DNA from 2 places in the Caldanaerobacter subterraneus subsp. tengcongensis MB4 genome. Region 2 is predicted to be linked to the other one. Evidence: riboswitches for the same ligand, from Rfam matches in the RefSeq annotation. Region 2 holds a riboswitch; the other holds the start of a gene.
What was found. A riboswitch is a leader RNA that binds a small molecule or an ion and turns the genes downstream of it on or off. The one in region 2 is predicted to bind lysine.
Positions count from the first base shown of each region.

Region 1 (15,959 bases), 1.2 Mb from region 2:
TATATCTTATATAGTGACAAAAAATAATTAAAGGGTTTTAAACATATTAAAGTTTTTAATAAAATATATTTGCTTTGTGGGTTATACTATAATATTTATGGTGATGCAAATATGAAAGCAAAAGAGGTTCTGGAATTATTAAAAATATCAAGGCCAACGCTAACCAAATATGTAAAAGAAGGAAAAATAAGAGTAACAGTTATGCCAAATGGATTTTATGATTATAATGAAGAAGACGTATACAAAATTTTTATGAAAGGCGTTGAAAGAAAAACATATATTTATGCAAGGGTTTCAACCCCAAAACAAAAGAGGGATTTAGAAAATCAAATTGAATTATTAAAACAGTTTTGTTTTAATAATGGCTATAAAATACATGGAGTATTTTCTGACATAGCAAGTGGAATTAGCTTTGAAAAAAGAAATGAATTTTTTAAAATGCTTGATGATGTTCTTGCGGGTAAAGTAGAGATGGTTATTATAGCTTACAAAGACAGGTTAAGCAGAGCAGGATTTGAATTGTTTAAACATTTATTTAGAAAGTTTAATACTGAAATAGTTGTTGTATCAGAAGTTGGTAATGAGAAGCTTGATTCTCAGGAAATAATTGAAGAAATTATAAGTTTGCTGCACTGTTACAGTATGAAATTCTACAGCAAAGGAAAAATTCAAAAAATAAGAAAGTTTTTAGAAAACGAGGTGTTTGAAGATAATAGTCAAGAGAGTAGAACAGATACAGATAAATAAGAATCATGAATTATGGCCTTATTGTGATGAAATATGCTTTGCAGCAAAAAACTTATACAATTACGCCAACTACATTACAAGGCAGGAATTTATAAACAACAAAAAATGGATAAGGTACAGGAAACTCAATAAGATGTTAAAAGAACACGAAACATACAAAAACTTACCAGCACAAACAGCACAACAAACCTTAAGACTTCTCGATAGAAACTGGAAGTCATTTTTTAGAGCAATGAAAGAATGGGACGAAGATAAAGAAAAGTTTAATGGCAGACCTAATTTACCAAAATACAAAAAGAAAAATGGAAGAAGCGTTGCTATATTTACAAATCAACAGTGTAAAATTAAAGATGGGCATTTGAGTTTCCCAAAAACAAATTTAAAGCTAAAAACAAGAATAACAGGCAAATTAAAAGAAGTCAGGATAATCCCAAAAGGAAGTGTTTATGTTATTGAAATAGTCTATGAAAAAGAAGTAGTTGAAACAAAGAAGCCCTCAAAAAGAATAGCGGGCATAGATTTAGGGCTTAATAACTTTGTAACTTTGGTAAATAACATAGGCATAAAGCCTATTGTTATTAATGGCAAAGTTATTAAGTCAATAAATCAATATTACAACAAGAAAAAGGCAGAGTTAATGAGTTATGTAGGAGACAGAGGTACCAGCAATAGGATTGAAAAACTAACTCTAAAAAGGAATAACAAAATAAAAGACCTTATGCATAAAATAAGTAGATTTATAGTCAACTGGTGCAAACAACATGACATAGACACAATTGTAATAGGATACAATTCTGGATGGAAGCAGGAAATAGAATTAGGAAAGGTAAATAATCAAAATTTTGTTAACATTCCTTTTAGTGATTTCATAAACATGCTTGAGTATAAATGCAAGGAAGAAGGTATAAACTTTGTGCTTGTAGAAGAAAGTTACACCAGTGGCTGTAGTTTTTTAGATGGGGAAGAAATTAACAAAACAAACTACAATCCACAAAGGAGAATAAAAAGGGGTTTGTTTAGGAGTAATAAAGGAATTTTAATAAATGCTGATGTTAATAGTGCTTATAATATCGTAAGAAAAGTATTCCCCGAAGCATTTGCAGAGGGGATAGAGGGTGTGGGGTTACACCCAGTTAGGCTGAATATAGCCTAACAAAGAATAGTGTTTAATAAAATTTTGAATAGTTTTTAATACTTTAAACACTATTCATAACCTAAGCAAATGGCTTGAAGATAACTATAATTTCTAAAATGAAAGGGGATTTACTGTGAAAATAACTTTTTTGGGAGCTGCTAAGGAAGTTACAGGTTCATGCTACCTTGTGGAGACGGAAAATGCCAGGTTTTTAGTGGACTGTGGCATGTTTCAGGGTGGAGAAGTAGAAGACGAGCTAAACTATCAAGAATTTATTTTTGATATAAAAGATATCGATTTCGTACTTTTAACCCATGCTCATATAGACCACAGTGGCAGAATTCCTGTGCTTTACAAAAGGGGCTACAGAAAGAGGATTTACGCAACTCATGCTACAGTTGACCTGTGCAGGTACATGCTGCCGGATAGCGGGCACATCCAGGAAATGGAAAGCGAGTGGAAGAACAGAAAGAGGAAAAGGGCTGGAAAGCCTTTGAGGGATCCACTTTATACGGCTGAAGAGGCAGAAGAATCTATAAGCATATTTTATGGTGTTGACTACGGGGAAGTGATAGAGCCTGCACCTCATATAAAAGTGAGATTTAATGATGCTGGGCATATACTTGGCTCGTCTATAATTGAGGTGTGGGTAAATGAAAAGGGAAAAGAGACTAAAATAGTGTTTTCAGGAGATCTAGGGAATAAAAAGGTGCCTCTTTTGAGAGATGTAACTCCTATAAATGAGGCTGATTATGTTCTCTGTGAGTCTACATACGGCAATAGGATTCATGAGGAGGTCTCTGATAGGGCGAAAAGGTTGATGGAGATTATAACACGCACTATTAAAAGAGGGGGAAATGTTATTATTCCTTCTTTTGCCGTTGGAAGGACTCAAGAGATATTATATGAGCTTCACAGGGAAAGGGATTTGTACAAAGATGAGATAGAATTTTTGAACAACATCCCTGTGTATGTAGACAGTCCTCTTGCCACCTCAATAACAGATGTGTTTGCAAAGCATCCAGAGTGCTTGGATGATGAAGCGAGGGAATACATCAAAAAAGGAGAATTGCCTTTAGATTTTCCCAATTTGCACTTTACCCACAGTGCGGAAGAGTCTAAGGCTTTGAATGAGATTAAGACGCCCATGATAATTATCTCAGCTAGCGGCATGTGTGAGGCAGGTAGGATAAAGCACCACCTAAAGCACAATTTATGGAGGCCGGAGTGCACAGTCCTTTTTGTTGGGTATCAGGCAAAAGGCACTTTAGGGAGGAAACTTTTAGATGGAGAAAAAGATGTGAAGATACTTGGAGAGGATATACACGTTAAGGCTGAAATTGAATATATTGAGAGTTTTTCAGGTCATGCCGACCAAAGAGGTATACTGGAATGGATTTCTAATTTTGAGAAAAAGCCCAAGAAGATATTCATTGTGCACGGAGAAGACGAAGCTCAGGAAGAACTGGCTGATAAGATAGAAGCACAATTTGGCATAGAGACTTTGATTCCATCAAGGTACGATGTTTACGATTTTGATAAGGAAGAGCTTATAAAAGGAGAGGTTGAGGATAAAGAAAAGTTTAAACTGGAGCTTAACAATAAATTAGAAGAGATGAAATTGAGAAGTGAAAAGGCGTTTAACAAACTTCAGGAGATACTAGACAAGAAAGATGGAAAAGATTTAACCGGCATAATGCTTGAGATAGACAATATAAATGAAAGCCTTATGAAGCTTTATAGGGAACTTTTGGATTGAGAATGCTTCCGGGCATTCTTTTTTTATATTTAAGGGCTTATTGCTCCCGCTTTCAAAATGTGATATAATATAATTGCACTTTGATAAGCTTTACATCAAAAATAGATATTTTAATAGCGCATAAATAGAGGAGCTGCCAAGCATGTATTTGGCGAGGTGTTAAGGAGAAGAACCTCCAATACTCGCTGAAGAAGGTTTGGCTGCCGAAAGGGTGAGCTTGTTCTTGAGCTCATCCTTGGTGGTAAACACAAAGTTTACCACTGTCATGGGACCTCCCATGAAGCGCTATTTATGCAGTGAAAATATTTTCATTGCATAAATAGCGCTTTTTTGTTAGAAATGAAGAAATACTTACATGTCGAAAATATTTTCGGTGTTTTTGCTTTTAATTTTACTCTCAAAGGGGGAGTAAGATGGATTTGAGGTTAAAAGGATTACCTCAGGAATTTTACCAAAAAGCGCTGGAGATATTATTAGAAAACATTGATTGGGGTGTACAAATCACTGATAAAGAGGGTTATACAATTTATTATAATAAAGCTTCTTCTCAAATTGATGGAATTCCTATAGATGAAGCGATTGGAAAGCACGTTTTAGCTATGTTTCCATCCCTTTCTAATAGAGAAAGTACAATTTTAAAAGTTTTAAGGACAGGGGAACCTGTTGTCGGACATGAGCAGGAAATTACAAATTGCTATGGACAAAAAGTCAGCCTTTTTACTATTACTCTCCCCATTGTAATCGATGGAGAAATATGCGGGGCTATTGATATTTCTAAAAACCTCTCTGAAATAAAAAATCTTATGACAAAAGTGATTGATTTGCGAGAAGAAGTGCGAAATAACAGAAAGAAAAGTGCTGTAAAAGAAAACGAGGAAGCTTATTATACTTTTGATGATATTATTGGAGAATCCAAAGTAATTACAGAACTAAAGTGCAAGGCTCAAAAAATTGCAAAAAGCAATTCGCCAGTGTTTGTATATGGTGAGACAGGTACGGGCAAAGAGCTTTTAGTACAGGCAATTCATAATGCTAGTCCAAGGAAGAATGGACCTTTTATTGCTCAAAATTGCGCAGCCCTTCCTGAAAATTTGATGGAGTCAATACTTTTTGGAACAGTAAAGGGAAGCTTTACTGGTGCAGAAAATCGCCCTGGTCTGGTAGAGCTGGCTGACGGAGGGACATTATTTTTGGATGAGATTACTTCTTTAAGTTTTGACCTTCAGGCAAAGCTTTTACGCTTTTTGCAGGAAGGGTATATAAGGAGAATAGGAGATAGTAAGGTTCGAAAAGTAGATGTGAGAGTTATTGCTGCTTCTAACATTTCTCCTTATGAAGCTTTAGAGAAGAAAATTTTAAGACCTGACCTTTTTTATCGATTAAGTACCATTGTCTTGTATGTGCCACCTCTTAGGGAGAGAAAAAGTGATATTCCTCTTTTAGTTAAGCACTTTATCAAGGAATTTAATTGGCAATTGGGGAAGGATATAAAAGGGATAAGCGAAGAGGTGGAAAGAGCGCTGATGAGTTTGTCCTGGCCGGGAAATGTGCGGGAATTAAAGGGAGTTATAGAGTATGCGGCTAATTTTTGCGAAGGTGAAATAATTCAGTTGCATGACCTTCCTGACCACATTTTAAGAAATGCCTTTATAGAGGGAGAAAAAGAGATAGCAGTAGATACTATCGGGATAGAAGGGGATCTCAGAAGCTTTCTAGCAAAAGTTGAATATGAGCTTATTACTAAAACTTTAAAAAAGACAAATGGGAATATAAGTAGAGCAGCAGAAATTTTGGGTATTCCGAGACAGACTTTACAATACAAAATAAAAATGTTAAAAATAAATATTTAATTTTGCGCCTAATGCTTAATTTTCAGCATAAGATGGGTTTTTATCAGAACGAGCTGTGAATCTTTTATAGGAAAAGGCCGAAAAATGGCCTTTTTTCTTTTTACTCAATGCTTGGTATGGATTTTGCATAAAAGTTTGAGAAGAGGTTTTCAAGGAATTTGAGAAGGGAGGGGATACATGTTGAAAGCCACAATAAGAGTCAGGATGAGCCTTCATGATGCTCACTATGGAGGAAATTTAGTAGATGGAGCGAGAATTTTACAGCTTTTTGGGGATGTGGCGACAGAGCTTTTGATAAGGCACGATGGAGATGAGGGGCTTTTTAGAGCTTATGACAGTGTAGAATTTTTGGCGCCAGTGTATGCGGGGGATTTTATAGAAGCCACAGGAGAAATAGTGGAGGTTGGAAATACGTCGAGAAAGATGGTCTTTGAGGCGAAAAAGGTGATAGCAGCAAGGCCTGATATCAGTGATTCTGCGGCAGAAGTGCTGGAAGAACCTATTGTAGTGTGCAGGGCGAGTGGCACCTGTGTTGTGCCAAAAGAAAAGCAGAGGTACAAAAAAGAAGGGTAGGTGAGTGAAGGGTGGAGAAATTGATAATTACTGCGGCTATATGCGGAGCTGAGGTCACAAAGAAGCATAATCCTAATGTGCCTTATACTGTTGAGGAGATGGTGAGAGAGGCTTTATCTGCATATAACGCAGGAGCTAGCATAATTCACTTGCACGTAAGGTATGATGATGGTACCCCTACACAGGACAAAGAAAGATTCAGAGAAGTGATTGAAGCGATTAAAGCAAAATGCCCTGATGTCATAATCCAGCCTTCAACTGGTGGAGCTGTTGGCATGACTGCAGAAGAAAGGTTACAGCCGGTTTACTTAAAGCCAGAGATGGCATCACTAGACTGTGGCACAATGAATTTTGGCGGAGATGAAATATTTGTAAATACAGAAAACATGATAATAGAATTTGCCACCAAGATGAATGAACTGGGAGTGAAGCCGGAACTTGAAGTATTTGACAAAGGAATGATAGATACAGCGATAAGGCTTCACAAAAAAGGGTATATAAAGGCTCCGATGCACTTCAATTTTGTGATGGGAGTAAATGGCGGAATTTCAGCTGAGATGAGGGACTTTGTATTTCTTAAAGAAAGCATTCCTCCAGGAAGCACATTTACTGCTACAGGAATAGGACGCTATGAATTCCCTGTAGCTACTATGTCTATACTTGCAGGAGGTCATGTGAGAGTTGGCTTTGAGGATAACGTATACCTCGAAAAAGGCGTTCTGGCAAAGTCCAATGGTGAGCTTGTAGAAAAAGTAGTGAGAATTGCTAGAGAGTTAGGTAGAGAAATTGCAACCCCTGATGAGGCCAGAAAAATATTAGGGTTAGAGGTGAAGCCATGAGGAAGGTTGTTACTTTTGAAGAGTTGAAGCCTTTATTTAAAGATGGAATGACCTTGATGATCGGTGGATTTCTTGCAAATGGCACACCTGAGAAATTAATTGACCTTCTCATAGAATTAAACGTTAAAGACCTTACTATAATTGCCAATGATACCAGTTTTCCAGACAGGGGTATAGGGCGTTTGGTTGTGGCCGGCCTTGTGAAGAAAGTTATAACTTCTCATATAGGTACTAACCCTGTTACAGGAAAATTGATGAATGAAGGAAAAATTGAAGTAGAGCTCGTTCCACAGGGGACACTTGCAGAAAGGATAAGAGCTTATGGAGCAGGTTTGGGAGGTATCTTGACTCCTACAGGAGTCGGCACAATGGTAGAAGAAGGGAAACAAAAAATAACTGTGAATGGAAAAGAGTATCTCCTTGAACTTCCACTGGGAGCAGATATAGCGCTTATTAGAGGAAGTATTGTAGATGAGTTTGGAAATATCTATTACAAAGGTACGACGAGAAATTTCAATCCTATAATGGCTCTTGCAGCTAAAACAGTTATCGTTGAGGCAGAAAAAATAGTCAAAGTAGGAGAAATAAAGCCAGAAGATGTCATGACGCCAGGAGTATTAGTGGATTATATCGTAAAAGGAGGGGAAGGCGATGATAACTGATCAGGAACTGGCAAAGCAGATAATAGCAAAAAGAATTGCAAAAGAGCTCAAACATGGAGAGCTGGTGAATTTGGGAATTGGTCTTCCCACTCTAGTAGCCAATTACATTCCCGAAGGGGTGCACGTCATATTCCAATCAGAGAATGGAATTACAGGTATGGGACCTATGCCAGAGCCCGGAAAAGAGGATGTAAATATAATTAATGCCGGCGGGCAGTATGTGACAGTTATGCCTGGCGCAGCGTTTTTTGACAGCGCATTTTCCTTTGCACTTATAAGAGGAGGACATGTGGACGTTACCGTGCTGGGGGCATTGGAGGTAGATGAAGAGGGAAATTTAGCTAACTGGATAATACCTGGAAAGTTAGTTCCTGGCATGGGCGGAGCAATGGACCTTGCTACAGGAGCCAAAAGAGTAATTGTGGCTATGCAGCATACTGCTAAAGGGCAGCCAAAGATTTTGAAAAAATGCCGCCTTCCTCTCACGGCCAAAGGCAAAGTGAGTCTTATAGTTACAGAGCTTGCAGTGATAGAAGTGACAAAAGAGGGACTGCTTCTCAAAGAAATTCACAGGGATACATCTATTGAAGAGGTCAAGTCTTTGACAGAGGCAAATTTAATTATTCCAGATGATGTAAAATATATGGATGTGTAAAATTCGAAGAAGGAGGAGGATATGCTTATGATGGGATGCAAATACGGTTCTCATAGAGTGATTGAGCCAAAAGGGGTTTTACCTCAAGCCGCTTATAAAATTTCTAATGATATGAGTGTGCTTTATGATAATGAGATATTGATTGATGTTATAGCTTTGAACATAGATTCTGCAAGCTTTACCCAGTTAAAAGAGGAGGCAGGGGGAGATCCTGAGAAGATAAAGAAGAAGATCCTCGAGATAGTAAATGAGAGAGGGAAAATGCAAAACCCTGTCACAGGTTCTGGGGGAATGCTGATAGGCAGAGTAGAAAAAATAGGAGAAGCTCTGGTCGGGAAAAGGGACCTCAAAGTAGGAGATAAGATTGCGACGCTCGTTTCATTAACTCTTACACCTCTTAGAATAGATGAGATTTTGGATATAAAGATGGATATAGAAAGAGTTGAAATAAAGGGTAAGGCAATACTTTTTGAGAGCGGGATTTATGCGAAGCTTCCTGAGGATATGGAAGAGACCTTGGCTTTAGCAGCTTTAGACGTTGCTGGAGCTCCTGCTCAGACTGCTAAATTGGTAAAGCCCGGTCAGAGTGTCATGGTGTTAGGAGCAAATGGGAAATCCGGTATGCTATGTTGCTATGAAGCTAAGAAGAGAGTAGGTCCTACTGGAAAGGTTATAGGTGTGGTGAGAAGGGAAGAAGCAAAGAAAAAGGTGGAAGAACTGGATATATGCCACGAGGTAGTTATAGCGGATGCTCAAAAGCCTTTGGAAGTTTTGGATAAAGTTCTAAAGGCCAACGGAGGAAAAGAAGTAGATATCGCTATAAACTGTGTAAATACGCCTAACACAGAAATGTCCACAATTTTACCTGTGAGAGATGAAGGAATTGCCTACTTCTTCTCCATGGCGACAAGCTTCACAAAAGCAGCCTTAGGAGCAGAAGGGGTTGGGAAGGATATAACAATGATCATAGGAAACGGATATACAAAAGACCACGCAGAAATTACGCTGCAGGAGCTCAGGGAAAATGAAAAATTGAGAAAAGTTTTTGAAGAAATGTATGCTAAATGAGGACAGCTGTAATGAATTTAAGGGGGAGATGTATAAAATGAGAGTTAACAGAAGACATGAACTTTTTGGGCATGTACCAGACAGCGATTGGTACAACTGGAAGTGGCAGATTGCAAATAGAATAGAGACAGTGGAAGAGTTGAAAAAATACCTTCCATTGTCGGAAGAAGAGGAAGAAGCTATTTCTAAGGCATTGCAGAAGTTGAGAATGGCAATTACGCCCTATTACCTTTCTTTGATAGACCCCAATGACCCTAATGACCCGATAAGAAAAAGAGCAGTGCCGACAATCCATGAGCTTTATCAGGCACCGGAGGACTTAGTGGACCCGCTTTATGAGGATGTGGATTCACCTGTACCTGGACTTACCCACAGGTATCCTGACAGGGTATTGATGCTTGTTACAGACCAGTGCTCCATGTACTGCAGACACTGCACAAGGAGAAGGTTTGCTGGAGAAACTGATGCTCCCATGCCGATGGATAAAATAGAAAAGCAGATTGAGTATATAAGGAATACCCCACAGATAAGAGATGTGCTGATCTCAGGTGGAGATCCTCTCACTTTATCTGATTCACGGCTTGAAGAAATTATAAAGAGATTAAGAGAAATTCCTCATGTGGAGATAATAAGAATTGGTTCATCAGTACCTGTAGTGCTGCCTATGAGAATAACTCCGGAGCTTGTCAATATGCTTAAAAAATATCATCCAATATGGCTCAACACCCACTTCAACCATCCGCATGAGATAACAGAGGATTCAAAGAGAGCATGTGAAATGCTAGCAGATGCTGGAATACCATTAGGAAACCAGACAGTACTTCTAAGGGGAGTAAATGACTGTGTCCATGTTATGAAAAAGCTGGTGCATGAATTGGTAAAAATAAGGGTAAGACCTTACTACATCTATCAGTGCGATTTGTCATTTGGGCTTTCTCATTTTAGAACTCCCGTTTCCAAAGGTATTGAAATTATAGAAGGTTTAAGAGGGCACACTTCTGGTTACTGCGTACCTACATTTGTAGTTGATGCACCGGGAGGAGGAGGAAAGATTCCTGTTGGACCAAACTACGTAATTTCTCAGTCCCATGATAAAATAGTTTTGAGAAATTATGAAGGCGTCATTGTGACGTATGTTGAGCCAAAAGATTACACTCCAGGTCCTTGTGTATGCGATGAAGAAGTTCCAAAATCTGAAGGTGTTGCAGGCCTTATGCAAAAGGATACTATTGGAGTATTAGAGCCAGAGAATTTAGAAAGGAAAAAGAGAAGGAGAAAAGATGAGAAGTGATATTCTTGACCTTATAAAAAATTACAGGACTATCTCTATAATAGGAATGGCAAAAAATGTAGGAAAAACAACTGTATTAAATTATCTTATCAGTAAGGCCAGGGGTATTTATACCCTTGGTCTTACCTCTATAGGAAGAGATGGAGAGGAATATGACCAGGTTTCCTTTTTCCCAAAGCCGCGGATCTATGTAGAAGAGGGCACTTTAGTTGCCACAGCAAAAGAAGCACTTTTCCGAAGCGATATAACAAAGGAGATAGTGGGAACTACAGGTATATATACTCCGATGGGAGAGATAATTGTAGCGAGGGCTTTAAGTGATGGCTATGTGGACCTTGCCGGTCCTTCCATTACTAAAGACCTCAAGAGGATAAGCGAGTTTTTGATCTCAATAGGTGCAGATAAAGTTTTTATAGACGGGGCTTTAAACAGAAAGACCCAGGCTTCTCCAGCTGTATCTGAGGCTACTATTCTGTCAACAGGAGCTGTTTTATCTCCTGATATGGAAAAGACAATAGATGAAACGGTGTTTACAGTAAAACTTCTGACAGTGCAGAAAGAAAGCGATAGAGAGATAATTGTAAAAGCTAGTAAAATCCTTGAAAATTCAAATTTGGGGTTTATTTATGAAGGCGGAGAGTACAAAACTGTGGAGGTATTAACTGCTATTGATGCATCAAAAGAGATTGTAGAGAATTTAAATGGAGCAAAGTATGTGGTAATAAGAGGAGTGATTACAGATAAGTTGATCAATGATGTAATGACTTCCACTGATAAGTATAAAGGAGTAGTCTTTTTGGCAGAGGATGCTACGAAGCTTTTCATAGAAGAAGAGACCTTCGTGAAATTTCAAAAGGCGGGCGGTATTTTTAGGGTAGTATTTCCTATAAATTTGATCTGTGTCACTGTAAATCCTATATCTCCTACAGGTTACAGATATAATGGAAAAGAATTTTTAAATAGATTGAGAGAGAAATTAGATCTTCCTGTCTTTGATGTGATGGGTGGTGATTGATATTAAATTCTTAACTGAAAAAGAAAGAGAACAAGTAGGATTTAACTATGTTATTTCAAAGCTTCAAGTTATAACTCCATATGGAAGAGAAGAGCTAAAAAATGCAAGGCCTTATAAGAGAGAAGAAAGAGAAAAACTTGAAAGGGAATATGAGTACATCGACCTTTTGAAGGAAAGTTTAGAGAAGGATAAGGAAATATTTTTTAAGATTTTAAAACCGCTATTCAAGATAAAAGATATAAGAAACAGCCTTAAAAGGTGCATAGAAGGGAAAGTGTTAGATGAGGTGGAATTTTATGAGATAAAAATTTTCGCTCTACTGAGCGAAGAGTTAAGGCTTTTGATTGGAAGGTTGAATTTAGATATTGAAGATATAAAGCTTGTTTCTTTAACTCCTGTATTGGATCTTTTGGACCCTCAGAAAAAGAGAATTGCTACTTTTTATGTTTACGATGAATATTCTAGTAATTTGAAAGAGATAAGAGAAAAGAAAAGGGAAATTGAGAGGCAGATATTTGCAGAAACTGACAGAGAAAAAATTGAAAAATTAAGGGAGAAAAGGCTTGATATAGTCGCATTGGAACAAAGAGAGGAACTTGAGGTAAAAAAGAGTCTATCTGAAAAGTTACGCAAATATGTAGACCTTATTGAAAAAAATATAAAAGCTATAGGAAGGTTCGATTTTTTGATGGCAAAGGCTAAACTGGCAATCGAGTACAATGGAGTGAAACCCACGATAAATGACGAGATAAAAATACTTTTTGAAGATGTTATAAATCCTCAAGTTGCAGATATTTTAAAAACCCAAGAAAAAGAGTTTACCCCTCTAACTATTGAATTAAAGAGCGGGACAACTGTTATCACAGGAGCCAATATGGGTGGAAAAACTGTAGCACTTAGGACTTTTGCGCTAAATCTTCTTCTTTCTATGATGGGATTTTTCCCTTTTGCTAAAAAAGTATCTTTTCCTATGCTGGATTTTATTCATTTTATCTCAGAAGACCTGCAATCAATTTCAAGAGGTCTGAGCAGTTTTGGTGCAGAAGTTATGAAGTTAAAAGAAGTAATAGAAGATGTAAAAAAAGGGACAGGATTTGTGGCATTAGACGAAATAGCAAGGGGCACAAATCCTGAAGAGGGACTTTATATTGTGAAAGCTATCTCAAAATATTTGAACGGTTTTTCTTCTATGACTGTATTAGCTACCCATTATGAAGGGGTGATAGAGGATGACATGGTGCACTATCAGGTCGTAGGGCTTAAAAATGTAAATTTTGAAGAGTTAAGGCAAAAAATCGTTATAGACGAAGAAAACTCGGTAAAAATTCTCCAGGAACACATGGATTATCGATTAGAAAGAGTAGACCCTAATTGTGAGGTTCCAAAAGATGCCCTTAACATATGCAGAATATTTGGACTTGAAAGAGAAGTTATAGAGCTGGCTGAGACCTATTATAAGAGGAGGAGAAGGTATGAGAGAGAGCAAGCTTAATCTTGATTGGGAATTAGTGGATAAAGCCAGAGAAGCTGCGAGAAACATTGTTAAAGATACGCAGAAATTTATAGATGCCCATACGACTGTGTCAGTTGAAAGGACGGTGTGCAGACTTTTAGGCATAGATGGCGTAAATGACTTGGGAGTTCCACTTCCCAATGTAGTGGTTGACCATATAAAAAGCAAGGGAAATCTTTCTTTGGGGGCTGCAACTTATATCGGCAATGCCATGATTTACACAGGGCTTAGCCCTCAAGAAATTGCCGAAAGAGTAGCAAAAGGTGAACTAGATTTGACTTCGATTCCTATGGCAGACCTTTTTGAGATAAAATTGGCTGTTCAAGATATAGCAATAAAGACTGTTGAAAAGATAAGAGAGAACAGGAGAAAAAGAGAGGAGTTTTTAAAGAAATACGGGGATAAGGAAGGGCCACTTCTTTATGTTATAGTTGCGACAGGAAACATATACGAAGATGTGGTTCAGGCGCAGGCTGCTGCAAGGCAGGGAGCTGATGTCATTGCAGTGATTAGGGCTACAGCTCAAAGCCTTTTAGACTACGTTCCTTATGGACCTACTACCGAGGGGTTTGGTGGTACTTATGCTACGCAGGAGAATTTCCGGATAATGAGAAAAGCTTTAGATGAGGTATCTGAAGAGCTGGGAAGGTATATAAGGCTTTGCAACTATGCATCTGGGCTTTGTATGCCTGAGATTGCTGCTATGGGCGCACTGGAGAGGCTTGATGTGATGCTAAATGATGCTCTTTACGGGATTTTGTTTAGAGATATAAACATGAAGAGAACGATGGTAGACCAGTTCTTCTCAAGGGTAATAAATGGATTTGCAGGAATTATTATAAACACAGGGGAAGACAATTACTTGACCACAGCAGATGCTTATGAAAAAGCCCATACTGTATTGGCATCTCAATTGATAAATGAACAGTTTGCACTAATTGCAGGAATACCCGAGGAACAGATGGGATTAGGACATGCTTTTGAAATGAACCCTGACTTAAGGAATGGCTTCTTATATGAGCTTGCTCAGGCTCAAATGGTAAGGGAGATATTCCCCAAAGCGCCTCTTAAGTACATGCCTCCTACAAAGTACATGACAGGAAATATATTCAAAGGGCATGTACAGGATGCTATGTTTAACGTTGTGACTATAATGACAAAGCAAAGGATACATCTTTTGGGAATGCTGACAGAAGCTATTCATACGCCTTTTATGTCAGATAGAGCGTTGTCTATTGAAAGCGCCAAATATATCTTCAACAATATGGCAGATATAGCTGATGAAATTTACTTTAAAGAAGGCGGAATAATTCAAAGGAGAGCTAACGAAGTTTTGAAAAAGGCGTATGAGCTTTTGAAAGAAATTGAGCAAGAGGGTTTATTTAAAGCATTAGAGCAGGGTAAATTTGCGGATATAAAGAGGCCGATAGACGGAGGGAAGGGATTAGAAGGCGTAGTGGAGAAAGACCCCAATTATTTCAATCCTTTCATTGACCTTATGCTAAGAGGTGATAGAGGATGAGCAGCGGCCTTTACTCTACAGAGAAAAAGCAGTACGATACCACCCTGGATTTGACCAGAGTCAAGCCATACGGGGATACGATGAATGACGGTAAGGTGCAGCTTAGCTTTACCCTGCCTGTGCCGGATGGAGCAAAGGCTGTAGAGGCAGCAAAACAGCTGGCAAAAAAGATGGGGCTGGAGAATCCAATGGTCGTCTACCATGCTCCTTTGGATAAGAACTTTACTTTCTTCATAATATATGGAAGTTTGATTCACACTGTGGATTATACCTCCATACAGGTACAGGAACTAGAAATAAAGGCCATGAGTATGGAAGAGACTAATGAGTACATTAAAAAACATATCGGCAGAAAAGTCGTAGTAGTGGGAGCAACCACTGGAACAGACGCTCATACAGTGGGCTTGGATGCTATAATGAACATGAAAGGGTATGCCGGGCACTACGGGTTGGAGAGGTATGAGATGATAGAGGCGTACAATTTGGGAAGTCAGGTGCCAAATGAAGAATTTGTTAAGAAGGCAATAGAGGTTGGAGCAGATGCCCTTTTGGTGTCGCAGACGGTGACTCAGAAAGATGCACATATAAAAAATCTTACCCATTTAGTAGAGCTTTTAGAGGCTGAAGGCATAAGAGATAAAGTGCTTTTGATATGCGGTGGACCGAGGATCACGCATGAGCTCGCAAAAGAATTAGGATATGATGCGGGATTTGGCCCTGGCACATTTGCAGACCATGTAGCGACTTTTATAGTCACAGAAATGGTAAAAAGAAAAATCCCCGGGCTTAAAGGGTATAAAAAATAAAGGGAGCCGATTAGCTCCCTTTATTTTTGCACATTTAAAACGCTATGATACCTTCCGTAAGCAAAGTAAATGATAAGGCCGACCAGCATCCATATGCCAAATCTTAGCCATGTCACCCATGGAAGGCTTGCCATTAAATAGAGGCTAAAAGCTGCTGTAAGAGGTGCGACTAACCATACTGCAGGGACTCTGAACTTTCTCTCTACATTAGGCATTTTAACCCTTAGGACAAGTATTCCTATTGAGACAATTACAAAGACAGATAGAGTTCCTATGTTGCAGAGCTCAATTATGATGTCTAAAGGCAGGAAGCCAGCAATTATAGCTGCTACCAAACTCGTTATTACGGTATTTATATGGGGTGTCCTGTATTTTGGATGAATGTGGGAAAACACCTCAGGCAAAAGTCCATCTCTTGCCATAACCATGAAAATTCGTATCTGGCCGTAGAGTGTTATCAATAAAGTTGAAATCATACCGACAGCAGCGCCTGTTGCAACTAAAGCAGAACCCCAGTTGATTCC
Region 1 covers NC_003869.1:715,562-731,520, forward strand. Annotated here, with positions in the region: gene TTE_RS03420 (IS607 family transposase) at 112-747, shown strand; gene TTE_RS03425 (RNA-guided endonuclease InsQ/TnpB family protein) at 704-1,900, shown strand; gene TTE_RS03430 (MBL fold metallo-hydrolase RNA specificity domain-containing protein) at 2,016-3,641, shown strand; lysine riboswitch at 3,759-3,937, shown strand; gene TTE_RS03435 (sigma-54 interaction domain-containing protein) at 4,055-5,491, shown strand; gene TTE_RS03440 (hotdog domain-containing protein) at 5,672-6,064, shown strand; gene TTE_RS03445 (3-keto-5-aminohexanoate cleavage protein) at 6,076-6,903, shown strand; gene TTE_RS03450 (CoA transferase subunit A) at 6,900-7,565, shown strand; gene TTE_RS03455 (CoA transferase subunit B) at 7,555-8,220, shown strand; gene TTE_RS03460 (hypothetical protein) at 8,248-9,288, shown strand; gene ablA (lysine 2,3-aminomutase) at 9,326-10,579, shown strand; gene TTE_RS03470 (hypothetical protein) at 10,569-11,594, shown strand; gene TTE_RS03475 (MutS-related protein) at 11,584-13,086, shown strand; gene TTE_RS03480 (lysine 5,6-aminomutase subunit alpha) at 13,067-14,629, shown strand; gene TTE_RS03485 (OAM dimerization domain-containing protein) at 14,626-15,435, shown strand; gene TTE_RS03490 (amino acid permease) at 15,456-15,959, opposite strand, start outside.
Region 1: it holds a riboswitch for lysine, as region 2 does, so the genes downstream of both, TTE_RS03435 (sigma-54 interaction domain-containing protein) here and lysA (diaminopimelate decarboxylase) in region 2, are expected to answer to the same signal.

Region 2 (15,959 bases):
ATTTTAAAAGATGGAGTAGAGATATATGACAGAAGAAAGATTGTTACAGAGATTTAAAGATTTTGAAAATGCTTTAATGCGATTAAAAGAAGCTCTGGCAATAGAAGTGACAAACGAAATAATTATAGATGGGGTAATACAGAGGTTTGAGTTTACTTTTGAACTGGCATGGAAGATTATGAAAGATTATCTTGCTTATGAAGGGATTGAAGTAAATAGCCCAAGAAGTGCAATTAAAGCCGCTTATAGTGCAGGTTTAATACAGGATGGAGAAATGTGGATAGATATGCTTATGGACAGGAATAGGACTACACATATTTACAATAGCAAAATGGCTTTGGAAATTTATGAAAACATAAAGAGAAGATATGTCAGCTGTTTTGAAGAGTTAAGTGAAAAGATAAGAGTAAATATAGAAAACATTAAGGAATAATTAAAAAGAGAGGAATGAGTGGTGAAAGAGGGTAAAGAGGAATTTGAGAAGGAATTAAAAGAGTTAGAAGAATGGCAAGAAAATCAGTATAATCCAGGTTATTATATAGGCAGTGGTCGTGTACCGAGGCCTTTAAAAGGATTAAAAAAGAGGCCAATCTTTTTGATGGTAATTGCTCTTTCTATGATTCTGCCTTTAATTGGTATTTTATTTTCAAAAATTTCTGCTGAAGACCTTATAGCTTTTGTATTCCCGGCTTTTATAGGTGTTATTTTGTTTTACGCTGCAATAAGAGAAATGCTTGAAAAGAGGAAATTCAGAAAATGAGGAGGTCAAAACAGTTGGAATTGTTAGTAAAAAATGATATAATTTCAATTGAATGTTAATGAACGTTAATAACTATAAAAAAGCTAAAGAACTGTATGATATAAGCAGAATTACCTTAATAAACTGGGAAAAGAAAGGATTAATAACCTCAGTCAGAACATCAAAAGGGAGAAGAAGGTACAAAAAAGAAGATATAGAAAAGTTATTAGGTATGCTGGAAGAAAAGCCAAAACCTAAAGTGGTGTTGTATGCAAGAGTGTCTACAAAAAAACAGGAAGAATATCTCAAGAATCAAATTAAAAAGCTTGAAGAATACACTAATTTCCAAGAATAGCAGTATGAAGTTATATCTGAAATAGCAAGTGGAGTAAATGAAATAAAGAACTAGCAGAAGAGTTAATAGCAATAGTAACATCCTTCGCAGCAAGAATTTACGGGTAGAAGGGTGGTAAAAACGTGATAGTAATACAAGCTAAGCTTATTTTCCTGAATCAAGAAGACAAGCAAATAGTATTAGACTTAATGAGAAGATGGTCTTCTTGCATGAGATTTGCATACAAAAGGCTTTTAGAAGGTTATGATAGAAAAACATTAAAAAGAGACCTTCAGAAACCTTTTGATTTAAACTCAAGATATGTACACGATGCAATAATGAAAGCAAAAGGTGTATTAGAGTCATCTAGACAATTAGACAACAATCCAAAGAAAGTCATTTTTGGAGGAAGAGACTTGTTTGTAAAACTTCAAAAGCGCCATATAAACGGGAAGGCATATGAAAAATTAAAAATTAGGTGGCAGGAGAAAAGAAAAGGAAATCTATATTCAAGAGGAGATAAAAGCAAAAAAGGAAATCTCAACACAAGAATAGAAGTAGAAAAAAATGGCACTTTCTTAAGGATAAATGTAGGGGAAAGAAAATATGTATATGCCAAAATAGAAGCAGGCTATAAAAAGAATAAGAGAAGAGAAGAATTTCTGCAGGAAATTGGAGAATCAAACATACCCTACTCTGTAGAATTAAAACTTAAAAACGGTAGTATATACGCCTATTTTGCTATTGAAGAAGAATATCCAGAAATAAAAATAACAAAAGAAAAAGGAGTCATAGGAATAGACATAAACGCATATCCGGACAACATATCATGGACAGAAGTAGATGAAAAAGGGAATCTAATAAGCTATGGGAATATGCCAATGCCAGAGCTTGCAAGTGGCAGTAAAGACAAAAAAGAATATTTCAGATGGCAATATGCTCATGAGATAGTAAAAATAGCAAAAGAAAAAGGAAAAGCAATTGTAATTGAGGGATTAGAAATAAAAGAAAAAGGCAAAAGAGGAGACTTTTCAGGGAGAAAATCAAGGAGAATAAGACATAGGTTTAGCTATAAATCACTTCTTTCAAAAATAAAAACACTAGCAAAAAGAGAAGGGATAGAAGTAATAGAGGTAGACCCTTCTTATACGTCAATAATAGGCATGTTAAAATATTCACCGCAGTATATGATAACAAAAGATATAGCAGCAGCCTATGTAATAGCAAGAAGAGGGTTGGGACTGCAGGAAGAGATACCAGATAATTATATGAAGTTTCTCAACGCATTGACTGTAGAAGAATTAGAAGAATTAAAAGAGCATGTAAAGAAAACAGTTAGAAACAAGCATATAAAGAAAAAGCATTTAAGGGAAATAAATAAAGCAATAGAAATTTTACAAAGCCTTGAGAGTAAGCCAGGAAGGGTGCTAGAACCTCTGGATGGAACAAGTTTTAGTACCTATGATTTCTGGCGAGTTCTCAAGGTAGCGGTGGTGACTCCACTCTCTCCTGAGAAGGTACCAAGAGACTTCTCTACCCTGAAAGGATTACTAATTCAGGGTAAGTGGAGAGACCCGTAAGGGCGCGAGTTCCTGCTTCTTGGGGCAGGGGCTATGGCTTTCCCAAAAACCGCCTGCTGGGGCTGGGAAAGCCTGAAGGGCGGACTACAAATACCCCAGCTATCTAAACTGTGCATTTTTGTACAGTTTGGGTGACCAGGTGATGAAATGATTAAAGCAGTTATTTTTGACATGGATGGAGTAATGATTGACAGTGAACCTGTGCATCTTAAGCTTGAGAGAGAGTTATTTAGAGAACTGGGAGTTGAGATAACTGAAGAAGAACACATGACATTTGTAGGAAGTTCTTCTTATTACATGTGGGAAAAAATTAAAGAACGGTTTAATTTAAAAGAAAGTGTAGAAGAGCTGGTAAGAAGAGACAGAAAAAGGTATTTAGACCACGTCTTGAGCACTGGAGAAATTATTCCTGTGCCAGGAATACAGGAATTGGTTAAGAAGCTTTTTGAAAGGGAATACAAACTGGCAGTGGCTTCTTCCTCTCCAATAGATGTGATAGAATTGGTGGTTCAAAAATTAAACTTAAAGAACTTTTTTGATATGTTAGTTTCTGGAGATTATGTAAAAAAAAGCAAGCCGTATCCAGACATATTTTTATATACGGCTGAAAAGTTAAGAGTCAAGCCTGAAGAATGTGTCGTAATAGAGGATTCTTACAATGGTGTTCATGCAGCTAAAAGCGCTGGAATGAAAGTTATAGGATTTGTAAACCCCAATTCTGGAAATCAGGACTTATCAGAAGCAGATTTTATAGTAAAGAATTTAGGGGACGAAGTAGTAGAAATAATATCAGGGCTTGAAGAGGAGAAGGCTTTAAAATAAAAAAATGGTGCGCCTGACAGGAGTCGAACCTGCGACCTTTCGGTCCGGAGCCGAACGCTCTATCCACTGAGCTACAGGCGCACGCTTTCCAAATTAAAGTTTACTATGAAAAAGTGAAACTGTCAAACAGATTTGATATTATTAAAACAGGGTGGTAAAATAGTATGTGAAAACCAAAAAAAGAGGAGGGAGAAGATGCAGGCAATTACACTTGAGGCTGTAAAAAGGGAGACAGGTAAAAGCGCTGCTCGCCGATTGAAAAATCAAGGGTATGTTCCTGCTATTATGTACGGGAAAGACATGACAGAGAATATTCCTCTGGCTGTTGAGTATACTAAGCTACAAAAACTTCTGCAGAAATATGGGAGAAACGTATTGCTCAATGTAGTAGTAAACGGCACTACGCATACTGCGCTCATAAAAGAAATACAGGAGGACACTTTAAAAGGCAAAATAATACATGTGGATTTTCAGAGGGTATCTATGTATGAAGAGATTGAGGCTACTGTGCCTTTGAGATTTGAGGGAATTGGCCTCATTGAAAGCAAGGGCGGAATTGTACAGCATCAGCTCTGGGAGTTGACAGTGGAGAGCTTGCCGGACAAAATACCTCAGGAGATTGTAGTGGATTTGAGCCACTTGGAGATAGGAGATACGCTTTTTGTGAAAGATATACCTGTGCCTGAGGGCGTGAAAGTGCTGGATGACCCTGAAGAAATAGTGGTTTCTATACTTGTTCCTAAAGAGGCTGGTGAAGAGGAAGAAGAGGAAGGCGAGGGTACAGCTGAAGGGTAAAATAAAAAAGAGAGGGCATCCCCTCTCTTTTTTAATAATTTACTATTTTTCTTTTTACGCTTAATAACCTTTCAGGAATGACGTCCTTTCTTACAAGGTCCTCATAAGTCTCTCTTTCAACTATTACATCAGCTTGCCCGTTAGAAACTAATACTGCTGCGGGTCTTGGGAGCCTGTTGTAATTGCTGGCCATAGAGTAGTTGTAAGCTCCAGTTGACAGGACTGCTAGAATATCCCCTTCTTCGATTTCAGGAAGTAGTATGTCCCATATGAGCATGTCTCCCGATTCACATAGTTTTCCTGCTATAGATACCTTTTCTACCCTTGGGAGTCTGGCTTTGTTTGCCACAATAGCCTCGTATTTTGCTCCATATAAGGCTGTGCGGATATTATCAGACATGCCTCCGTCCACTGCTACATATTTTCTGATTCCGGGTATTTCTTTTATAGCTCCAACAGTGTAAAGAGTTGTTCCTGCATTGCCTATTATGGACCTGCCTGGCTCTACTATTATTTTGGGCATTTTTACATTTAAGGAAACAGAGTATTCTTTGACGGATTGCATCATCTCATGAGCTATTTTTTCAATAGGCTGGGGGTCGTCTTCCTCCGTATACGCTATTCCAAATCCTCCTCCTAGGTCTAATTCTTCTACTTCCCATCCGAGGAACTCTTTAATGAGTTTTATAAAATTCATCATTATTTCTATCTCAGCTTTGTAAGAATAGGAATCGAAAATTTGAGAGCCAATGTGGGAATGAAGACCTACCAGATTCACATTTTTAAGGGTAAGAGCGTATTCAATGGCTCTCATTGCATCTCCGTTGAACAAAGGGAATCCAAATTTTGAATCTATCTGTCCGGTTTTTACGTACTGATGAGTGTGAGCCTCTATCCCTGGTGATACTCTTATATAAATATTGGGTACCTTGTTCATTTTCCTTGCCAGTTCATTTAGCATGTTGAGTTCATGCCAGTTATCTACGATTATCTTTCCTATGTCATTTTCTAAAGCCATTATGAGTTCTTCTCGGGACTTATTGTTGCCGTGAAAATAGATTTTTTCTGGAGGAAATCCTGCCTTTAGCGCTGTATAAAGTTCTCCACCTGATACTACGTCAAGGCCTAAGTTTTCTTCTTCAATTATCTTGCATATGGCCATTGTCATAAAAGCCTTGCTGGCATAGATTACTTCGTTTCCCGGATAATCTCTTTTAAAGCCATTGTAAAAGGCTCTGCAATTTTGTCTTAGAAGTTCCTCATCTATTACATAAAGAGGAGTTCCAAACTTTTTAGCTAAGGCAACTGTGTCACATCCGCCTATTTCAAGATGTCCTTTTGAATTTATTCTCATTGTTCCGTGTAGCATACTCTCAACCTCATTTACTTTAATAATTTAAATTATAAAATTGCAAGACAAAATAAAATACAGCCAAGTATTACCTTAGCTGTCTATTTTCATCATAGACATAGGCAATACCTCCTTCCCCCGTAGCGAGATAGCTCTCCACTGAAGGCCTGGGGAGCCTTCAGTGACAGTCCTATACCTGTTCGGCATAGGCCCAGCTGCGTAAACCTTAAGGAAGTTTACGCGCTTCGGCGGGCACCCCTTTCACACACCTTCATCGGCCCTTAACACCTCTGGCATGTTACTCTTGATGACCCGCGCCTCTACCTCACCTTCAAAGAAGATGAGGTATTTTTATTCGATTTTTTTACTATCATATCATTTGTGAAAATTGCTGTCAAGATATTTTCAAAAAAAACGGGAAGAATAAATTAAGAGGTGAAAGAAAATGTACTGGGTAGCCACATTTGTAATTTCATGGGTTATTTTTTTATCTTTGATTGATTTAAGATATATTAAATACACTATATGGGGAGGGATACTGGCAGCTATTTTTCAGCTTACAGTGGACGAGATAGCTATTACTTTGAATTTGTACTCTTTTTCTGACCCTGTTTTTACAGTTTTTAAATCGAGCTTTTTCTTTACTTTTGGAGCGCCTTTCTGCATAGGTGTTTTATATGCACAGACTTATCCGCGTAAGAAAAACTTGCAACTTGCCAATGTATTTATACTCACTCTTTTGTTTTTCATTATGGAGTATTCTCTTCATAATGCAGGAGCACTTGAGTATATAAAGTGGAGTTACATATACAGCCTTATTGTGGATGTAGGAGCTCTTCTTGCAGTTGGAAATCTCATAAATTTATTCAGTTTATCTCCATGGATGCGGAGGAAGGAAAATGAAAGATAAAGTGTTCTGGACTTTAATGATAATAGATGGGATTTTGGTTTACCTTTGGTTCAAGTTTTTGGATAAAATTCAAAAATATTAATTTTCATGTATGTATATTGTACAAAAATTTGATTGAAATATCATATTTACTGCCAATAGAAAATTGAAAAAAACAGTATTATAATAGTATCAAACGTTTTCGAATAGGGGGAAAAGGAATGGCTGAAGTAGTGCTCAAACATGTGTACAAAGTGTATCCTGGCGGTGTAACCGCAGTTAAGGATTTTAACTTGGAGATCGCCGACAAAGAATTTATAGTTTTGGTTGGCCCTTCCGGTTGTGGGAAGACCACCACTTTGAGAATGATAGCAGGGCTTGAGGAAATCACAAGCGGAGAATTGTACATTGACGGAAAATTGGTAAACGACGTGCCGCCCAAAGACAGGGACATTGCGATGGTTTTTCAGAACTATGCCCTTTATCCTCACATGACAGTGTACGACAATATGGCTTTTGGATTAAAACTTAGAAAAGTGCCAAGAGCAGAAATTGACAGGAAGGTAAAAGAGGCAGCCAGAATTTTGGGCCTTGAGGAGCTTCTCAACAGAAAGCCAAAAGCTTTGTCTGGCGGTCAGAGGCAGAGGGTGGCTTTGGGTCGCGCTATTGTGAGAAATCCTAAGGTGTTCTTGATGGATGAGCCACTTTCAAACTTGGACGCAAAGTTAAGAGTTCAGATGAGGACAGAGCTCAAGAAGTTGCATGAGAGATTGCAGACAACTTTCATTTATGTCACCCACGACCAGACAGAGGCTATGACGATGGGGACGAGAATAGTTGTTATGAAAGACGGGGTTATACAGCAGGTAGATGAGCCACAGGTGATTTACGATTATCCGAACAACTTGTTTGTTGCTGGTTTTATTGGAAGCCCGCAGATGAATTTCATAGATGCTAGACTGGAAAATAGAGATGGAAAGGTTTATGCTACTTTCAAAGGATATAGCATACTGGTTCCCGAGGGAATCTTGAAGAGGTTAAAAGACCCGAGCTATATAGGAAAAGAAATAGTGCTTGGCATAAGGCCCGAAGATTTGCACGATGAAGAGGTGTTCTTAGAAGCCTATCCAGAGGCTGTTGTTGAGGCGAAAGTTGAAGTCACAGAGCTTATGGGTGCGGAGACGTACCTCTATCTTGATGTAAACGGCGTTTCTCTCACTGCAAGGGTAGACCCAAGGACCAGAGCGAAATCTGGCGATGTGATTAAGATAGGGTTTGATGTGAATAAGCTTCACATGTTTGATAAGGAAACGGAAATGACAATATTGAATAGAACAGTGAAAGAGTCTCCCGTTATAATTGCAGATAAAACTGCAAGTTCATAAAATCTGAAGAGGCCGATGAGGCCTCTTTAATTTTTTTGACAAAATGCCACATAAATTTACTTTTGCCTCTTATTTCTTCTAGAAAATAGTGTATAATTATTGTATACTAAGAACTAGGAAAATGGGTGAGGATGATGGTCGATTACAATCTGTTGAGAAAAATTGGTGAAGATATTAAGAAACATTTGGATGTTCCTCTTTGCATATTTGACACAGAAGGAAATTTAATATACGGAAAAGAAGATTTTTTTGAAAAAAAAGCAGGATTTTTAGACCTGATGGTAGAATATATTGAAGAAAGAGATGTCTATTACATAGGAGAATTTACATGTTACAACATTTTCTATGATAATAATCCAGTTTTTGTAATCGCTTTAAAGGGGAAGACCGAAGAGGAGAAAAAGCTTATACTTGCGATAAGCCTTATTTTCAGATATTTCGATGAGAATCTGTCAAAAGAAGATTACCTTATAAACGTGCTTGAAAATAGATTGCCTTCCAGCCTGCTTTCCTACTATGCGCACAGGTATAAGATTGATAATACTGTAAGCTATAATGTGGCAATTGTAGAGGTTGAAAATGAAATAGAGGACGCTGTAAAAATTGTGCTAAACATTTTTGAAAGAAAGGCTGTTCATGTCATAAAAATTGGTAAAAAACGATTTGCAGTTATATTTCCTTCTAGATATCGCGAAAATTTAGTACAGCTTTTCAAGACGATGAAGGATATGATAGAATCCGAAGGATACTTGAAAAATGTTAAAATAGCCGGTTCTTTTTCTTCTTTTCCTCTTGAGAAGCTCCATGTAGCCTATAAAGAGGCTGAAAAGGCTCTCTTCTTTGGCGAGAAACTGGAAGGGGAAAGAGGGATATATCTGTATCAGGATTATATCTACTCAGAAATTCTATGGGGGATGGATAAGGAAAAAGCAGAAGAGTTTTTAGAGAGAGTTAACATTGGGGAAGACCTTTTAAAAGACGAAGAACTCATGCAGACTTTAAATGCTTTTTTCAGAAATAATTTGAATTTGAGTGAGACTTCAAGAGACCTTTACATACATAGGAATACTTTGGTTTACAGGCTGGACAAGATTTTGAAGATGTCGGGCTTGGATGCCCGCAAGTTTGATGAGGCTTTACTTCTCAAATTGGCGATTACTTTGGCAAAATTATACGATATTTCGAGGTGAAAAGAGTTGATAAAGTTTATAAATGTTTCTAAAAAATATGACAAAGGGATAATTGCCCTTTCAAATATCAATTTTGAAATTGAAAGCGGCGAATTTGTCTTTATTGTGGGTCCCAGTGGCGCAGGCAAGTCTACTTTGATAAAGCTTCTGTTAAAAGAGGAAGAGCCCACTTCTGGAACGATTATTGTTAACAAAAAGGACATAACAAAGATGAAGAGGAAAGAGATTCCCTATCTGAGAAGGAGCATGGGGGTCGTTTTTCAGGACTTTAGGCTCCTTCCCAACAAAACCGTTTTTGAAAACGTGGCTTTTGCAATGGAGGTAGTAGGGGCACACCCAAAGGAAATACGGAGAAAAGTGCCAATGGTTCTCTCCCTCGTTGGCTTGAGCGATAAGGCGGACCAGTACCCTCAGCAGCTTTCTGGCGGAGAGCAGCAAAGGGTTGCTCTGGCCAGAGCAATTGTAAATGAGCCTTCCATTTTAATTGCAGACGAGCCTACAGGAAATTTGGACCCAGATACTTCCTGGGAGATTGTAAAACTTATGGCTGAGATTAACAAAAGAGGTACAACGGTAGTGATGGCTACCCATGCTAAAGACATAGTTGATGCGATGAAGAAAAGAGTTATAGCTCTTGAAAAAGGGAACATAGTTAGGGACGAAGCAAGGGGTGTATACGGATATGCTCTTTAGAAATTTTAGATACTTCATAAAAGAAGGTTTTAGCAATCTGGCTAGAAACAGATTGATGACTGTAGCTTCTGTCACCTCTGTGATGGCTGCTCTTGTCATACTCGGAATGTTTTTGCTGATAATCTTAAATGTAAACCATATGGCATATCAAGTTGAATCTCAGCTGGAACTTAAGGCTTTTCTAAAAGATGACCTTTCGGGAGAGCAGATACAAAGAATAGGAGAAGAGATCAAGGGAATAGATGGAGTTTCTTCTGTGGTTTTCGAATCAAAAGAGCAGGCTTTGCAGAAATTTAAAAAGCAGCTGGGGGAAAAAAGCTATCTTTTAGAAGGTCTTGAGAAGGACAACCCCCTCCCACAGTCCTATATAGTTAAAGTAAAAGACGCTAATCTCATAAAAGATATTGCCGATGAAATAAAAGGGATAAATGGTGTTGACAAAGTAAGCTATGGACAGGATGTGGTGGAAAAGCTTCTCGGCATAATCAGGATTATAAGAATTGTAGGACTTGCAATAATTAGCATTTTGTTTGTCATCTCAATTGTCATAATTTCTAACACAATTAAATTAGGCGTTTTTGCAAGGAGAAGAGAAATAAACATAATGAAGTACATCGGAGCGACAGACTGGTTCATAAGGTGGCCCTTTTTAATAGAAGGGATAGTTTTGGGTTTGCTGGGGGCACTGCTTTCAGTAGGTGTTCTGGCTTTGATGTACGGGTATACTTTGGACTATGTCAACAGCCGTTTGATAGTTTTTAACTTACTGCCTTTGTCCGATGTCATCAAGGACATGGCTTTGTATTTTGCGCTTTTAGGGTCTTTGATTGGCGCTATTGGCAGCGGCCTTTCTATAAAGAGGTTCTTAAATGTCTAAAATTTACAAGGGGGAAGTGACATTGCAAAAGTACAAGTTAAAATGGCTTATATTTGCTCTTGTCTTCTTAGTGACGGCTCTTTTTGCATCTTACCCGAGGGCTGACCAGTTACAGGATGCTAAAAATAAGCTAAACCAGATACAGAAAACTTTGGTGGAAACTCAAAAGAGAAAGCAAGAAATAATTAATCAGAAAAATGACATTGCTGCGCAGCTTAAGGAGCTGGATAAAAAACTCAACCTGACTTCCCAGCAACTGGCAGAAGCTCAAAAGAGGCTTCGGGAGGTCACAGCAAAGCTTGAAAAGACCAGGAAGGACTTAGAAGAGGCTAAAAAGAAGGAAAAAGAGCAGTACGACACCATGAAAGAGCGGATAAAAGCCATGTACATAAGCGGCGAATGGGGCTATTTAGATGTGCTTTTGAATGCCACAAGCTTTGCGGATTTTATAAGCAGATTAGATATTGTAAAGTGTATAATAGACTTTGATGCGAATTTATTTGATACGTACAAGAAACAGAGGGAGATAATTGCGGAGAAGGAAAAGCAGCTGGCTCAAATGCAGAAAGAAGCTCAGGATTACAAGAACCAGATAGCTGCAAGGCAGAGAGAACTTCAGGTGGCGATGGCATCTAGAGAGGGCTTAATGCGGGACCTTGAGAGGCAGCAAAAGTATTATGAAGAGCAGGAAGACCAATTGTTAAGGGAGTCAAAACAATTGGAAAAGGTCATACAGGAGCTTCAAAGGAAGTCAAAGCTCAAATACAGTGGTGGAAAACTTCTCTGGCCTGTTCCTTCAAGTGGTGTTATTACTTCTCCCTTTGGCATGCGCCTGCATCCCATTCTTGGAACCTCCAGGATGCATACGGGGATTGACATAGCGGCAGAAATGGGAGCAGATATTGTTGCGGCTGCAAACGGACAAGTTATATTTTCAGGTTACTACGGGGGTTACGGATACGCAGTTATAATTGACCACGGAGACGGCATCTCTACCCTTTATGCGCACTGTTCTGCCCTTTTAGTTAAAGAAGGTGATACGGTAAAAAGGGGACAAGTTATAGCGAAAATAGGGAGTACAGGCCTTTCTACAGGACCCCACCTCCACTTTGAAGTGAGAAAAAATGGTGTTCCAGTGAATCCAATGGACTGGCTTAAATAGCCTGTCTGTTTTTTTTATTAGCAGAATGTTGTATAATAAAGAGGAGACTAAAAAAGGTGGGGGAAAGATGTCAAAGAAAAGATTTTATGTCTTGCTGGCAGTTTTATTGATAGTAACGAACGTTTTTACTTTTTTCATAGCTAATACGGTGTCAGTGGCTCTGCCAGGAGGAAAGGTTATCGTTTCAAGGGAAGATTACCGGCTTTTGAACCAGTATAAAAAGCTCTTTGAAGTAGGTAAAATACTGGAGAGCAGGTATGTGGATAAAGTAAATCCGTCGACGCTCTTAGAAGGAGCCTTAAAAGGCATGGCTGGTTCTCTGCAGGACCCATATACAGTGTACATGAATAAAAAAGAGTTTGCGGAGTTTATGACGCAGACCACAGGAACTTATGGTGGCATAGGCATAATAGTGGCTGTAGACCAGGAAGACCACATCGTAGTAGTTTCTCCAATAAAGAATACCCCTGGGGAAAGGGCAGGAATTAAATCTGGAGACATAATATTAGAGGTGAACGGCAAAAAAGTGAGTGGTAAGAATCTGGATGAAGCAGTGTCTATGATGAGAGGGCCTAAGGGGACGCAGGTTACTCTAACTATAATGAGGGATGGAAAGACTTTTACAAAGACCATAACTAGGGAAATAATAAAACTGGAAACAGTTTTTGACTACATGTTGCCTGACAAGATTGGATACATTAAGATAACCCTTTTTGACCAGAGCACTTCTTCTGATTTCAAAAAGGCTCTGGAGCGGCTTAAAAAAGATGGAATGAAAGGACTCATAATTGATTTAAGGGATAATCCTGGCGGGCTTTTAGAAGAGTGCGTAAATATAGCTGATATGCTTTTGCCGAAAGGAGTAATAGTCACTACAAAAGGTAGGGCAGAAAGTCAGGAATTTTATTCAAAAGGTACGGGGCTTGGCATGCCTTTAGTCGTCCTTGTAAACAAGGGAAGTGCTAGTGCTTCCGAGATTCTGGCAGGCGCCATTAAGGATAGAAAAGCAGGAGTGTTAGTAGGGACAACTACTTTTGGAAAAGGCCTTGTGCAGACTGTTGTCAACTTTGGAGATGGAACAGGGCTTAAATACACTATAGCAAGGTACTACACTCCAAATGGGACAGATATACAAGGAAAAGGCATTGAGCCAAACTATGTGGTAGAACTGCCTAAAGACTACACTTTAAAGGACACTCCTGACCTAAAAGGAGATACTCAGCTTATAAAAGCTTATGAGATAATAAAGTCTGAGATAAAGTAGGGTGTTAAGATGAATACACTTTTTCAGGTCGCTTGGATTGTTATAGAGACAATTGCTCTTTCTGTTTTTTCTCCTTTTTTCTGGATTGTTATAATACTTGTAATAATGCAGTACAGAAACAAAATAGCCATAGAGAGAGAAATAATGGGGATAGAGCAGGAACCGATAAAAGAGCTTGTGCTCGATTCCGTCTTCTACGGAGTGATAGCTGCGACTATAGGAAGCTTCATAATGGTGTTTTTAGGGATAACAATTGAGAACATAGGCCTTCAATACGTTTGGCCTTTAGCTATACTTCTCATGTTTATAAGCCCGAGATACATTTGCTTTTCCTACTCTGGAGGAATTGTGTCCCTTATAAGCCTCATTTTTGGAGTCCCTAAGATAAGCGTTCCTGCTCTAATGGCTATTGTGGGGATTCTCCATCTCATGGAAAGCCTTCTAATATACATAGATGGGTGGAGGACTCCCACCCCCATTTTTATAAGGCTCAAGGATGGAAGGATTGCTGGCGGTTTTACAATGCAGAAGTTTTGGCCCATACCTTTTGCGGCCTTAACAGTAGTGACGGCTACTAATATGACAGGAGAGTTAATCCACATGCCAGACTGGTGGCCCGTGTTAAAGCCGGAAGGCATAGACCCTGCTACGGCAGTTTTTTTGATAATACCTGCTGTGGCGGCGCTGGGGTATGGGGATTTAGCGCTTGCACAGCTTCCTGAAGAAAAGACAAAACTGTCCTCTAAGCGGTTGTTTCTCTTTAGTGGGACGCTCATACTTTTTGCTGTTCTTGGAATTTATGAGAAGGTTTTTCAATATATAGCTGCGCTGTTTGCACCTATTGCCCATGAACTTTTGATAATAATAGGGCAGAGGGAAGAGAGAGAAAAACCTCCTATATTCGTGGCTCCTGATACTGGGCTTATGGTTTTGACCACTGCAAAGGGCTCTCCAGCAAGACAAATGGGTATAAGGCCAGGAGACGTTATTTTAAGTGTAAATGGTGCTCCTGTGAATGAGCCTGAAGACATAATAAGGGTTATAGAGGATAGGCCGACAATGCTATGGATTACTGTGAAAGACCTGAAGGGCCATTACACCAGTTACGAGTATAGAGATCCAGAAGGGGTATACAGTTTAGGGGTTTTGGTGGTGCCTAAAACAGTGGGAATTGTGTACGACATAAATGAAGATGGGATCATTCTAAAAAAGCTTAAAAGCATCTTTAGAAATATCTTCAAAAAGGGAGAATAAGGGGGTCTTTAGAGTGTTTTTGCAAACTTATGAGACGTACAATTCTATAAACGACAGAGATTTAAAAGAAAAAAATGTCGTCGTTATAGATACGTTGAGAGCGACAAGTGTCATAACTACTGCTTTATTCAACGGGGCAAAGGAAGTCATACCTGTTTCAGAGGTGGAAGAGGCGATAGAGCTTTCCAAAAACTTTGACAGGGATACGTTTTTGCTGGCAGGAGAGAGGAATTCTCAGAAGATAGAAGGGTTTGACCTCTCAAATTCTCCTCTAGAATATGTGCCAGAAAAAGTTAAGGGGAAGACCATAATCTTTACTACTACAAACGGAACGAGGGCTTTAAAGAAAGTCGCTTCTGCTGAAGAAGTGATTTTAGGCTGTCTTCTGAATGTCTCGGCGGTTGCAAGGTATATATCTAAGAGCAACAAGGATACAGTGATTGTGTGTGCCGGAACTGAAGGAAAATTTTCTTTTGACGACATTCTCACTGCCGGTGCTATATACGAAAAGCTAAAAAGCCTTACAGATTTTGAGAGTGATGACCTGTCAAAAGCCAGTTATTTCCTTTACAAGCCCTATGAAAACAACCTTTACGACATAATGAAGTACGGATATCATTTGAGGAGATTGGAAGAGCTGGGTTACACTGAAGATATTAAATTTTGCTTGACAGTAGACAAATTTGATATAGTGCCGAAGCTCAAAAACGGGATAGTGAGGACCTCACAGGACTTTTAAAATTTGTGCTGAGAGGTCCTTTGTGTTATAATATTACAATAGACCAAATTGCAAAGAGGGTATTGGTATGGGAGGTTTTAAGCTGGTTTCAAATTTCAAGCCTACAGGAGACCAGCCTCAGGCGATTGAAAAACTGGTGGAAGGGGTAAGACGGGGATATAGGTACCAGACGTTGTTAGGAGTTACAGGTTCAGGCAAAACTTTTACTATGGCCAACATCATAGCCCGCTTGAATAGGCCTACCCTGGTGATCGCTCACAACAAAACTCTTGCGGCACAGCTTTACAGCGAGTTTAAGGAATTCTTTCCAGAAAATGCTGTAGAGTATTTTGTGAGCTATTACGACTATTACCAGCCAGAAGCTTATGTTCCTGAGACTGACACTTACATTGAAAAAGACGCTTCTATAAATGAAGAGATTGACAAGTTGAGGCACTCGGCGACAGCTGCGCTCTTTGAAAGAAGAGATGTGATAATTGTTGCCAGTGTCTCTTGTATATACGGCTTAGGCGATCCTATAGATTATGAGAATTTGATGCTTTCACTAAGGCCTGGAATGGTAAAAGACAGAGATGAGATAATAAGAAAACTGGTGGAGATTCAGTACGAAAGGAATGATATAAACTTCACAAGAGGGAAATTCAGAGTAAGAGGCGATGTGATAGAGGTATTTCCTGCTTCCTTCTCAAATAAAGCTATAAGGATAGAGCTTTTTGGGGATGAAATAGACAGGATAGCAGAAATAGACGTCCTAACAGGAGAAGTTTTAGGGTACAGAAAGCATGTGGCTATTTTTCCTGCTTCCCACTATGCCACATCAAGGGACAAGCTGGAAAGGGCTATAAAAAGCATAAGGGAAGAGCTTGAAGAGAGGTATAAAGAGTT
Region 2 covers NC_003869.1:1,920,420-1,936,378, reverse strand. Annotated here, with positions in the region: gene TTE_RS09540 (nucleotidyltransferase domain-containing protein) at 1-57, shown strand, start outside; gene TTE_RS09535 (nucleotidyltransferase substrate binding protein) at 26-433, shown strand; gene TTE_RS09530 (hypothetical protein) at 455-760, shown strand; partial or broken gene TTE_RS09525 (MerR family DNA-binding transcriptional regulator) at 819-1,091, shown strand; gene TTE_RS09520 (IS200/IS605 family accessory protein TnpB-related protein) at 1,217-2,653, shown strand; gene TTE_RS09515 (HAD family hydrolase) at 2,801-3,475, shown strand; tRNA gene TTE_RS09510 (tRNA-Arg) at 3,481-3,556, opposite strand; gene TTE_RS09505 (50S ribosomal protein L25/general stress protein Ctc) at 3,671-4,270, shown strand; gene lysA (diaminopimelate decarboxylase) at 4,302-5,639, opposite strand; lysine riboswitch at 5,763-5,952, opposite strand; gene TTE_RS09495 (CBO0543 family protein) at 6,067-6,531, shown strand; gene TTE_RS09490 (ABC transporter ATP-binding protein) at 6,732-7,895, shown strand; gene TTE_RS09485 (PucR family transcriptional regulator) at 8,027-9,085, shown strand; gene ftsE (cell division ATP-binding protein FtsE) at 9,092-9,778, shown strand; gene ftsX (permease-like cell division protein FtsX) at 9,768-10,655, shown strand; gene TTE_RS09470 (murein hydrolase activator EnvC family protein) at 10,648-11,817, shown strand; gene TTE_RS09465 (S41 family peptidase) at 11,885-13,081, shown strand; gene TTE_RS09460 (PDZ domain-containing protein) at 13,091-14,335, shown strand; gene TTE_RS09455 (2-phosphosulfolactate phosphatase family protein) at 14,349-15,074, shown strand; gene uvrB (excinuclease ABC subunit UvrB) at 15,142-15,959, shown strand, end outside.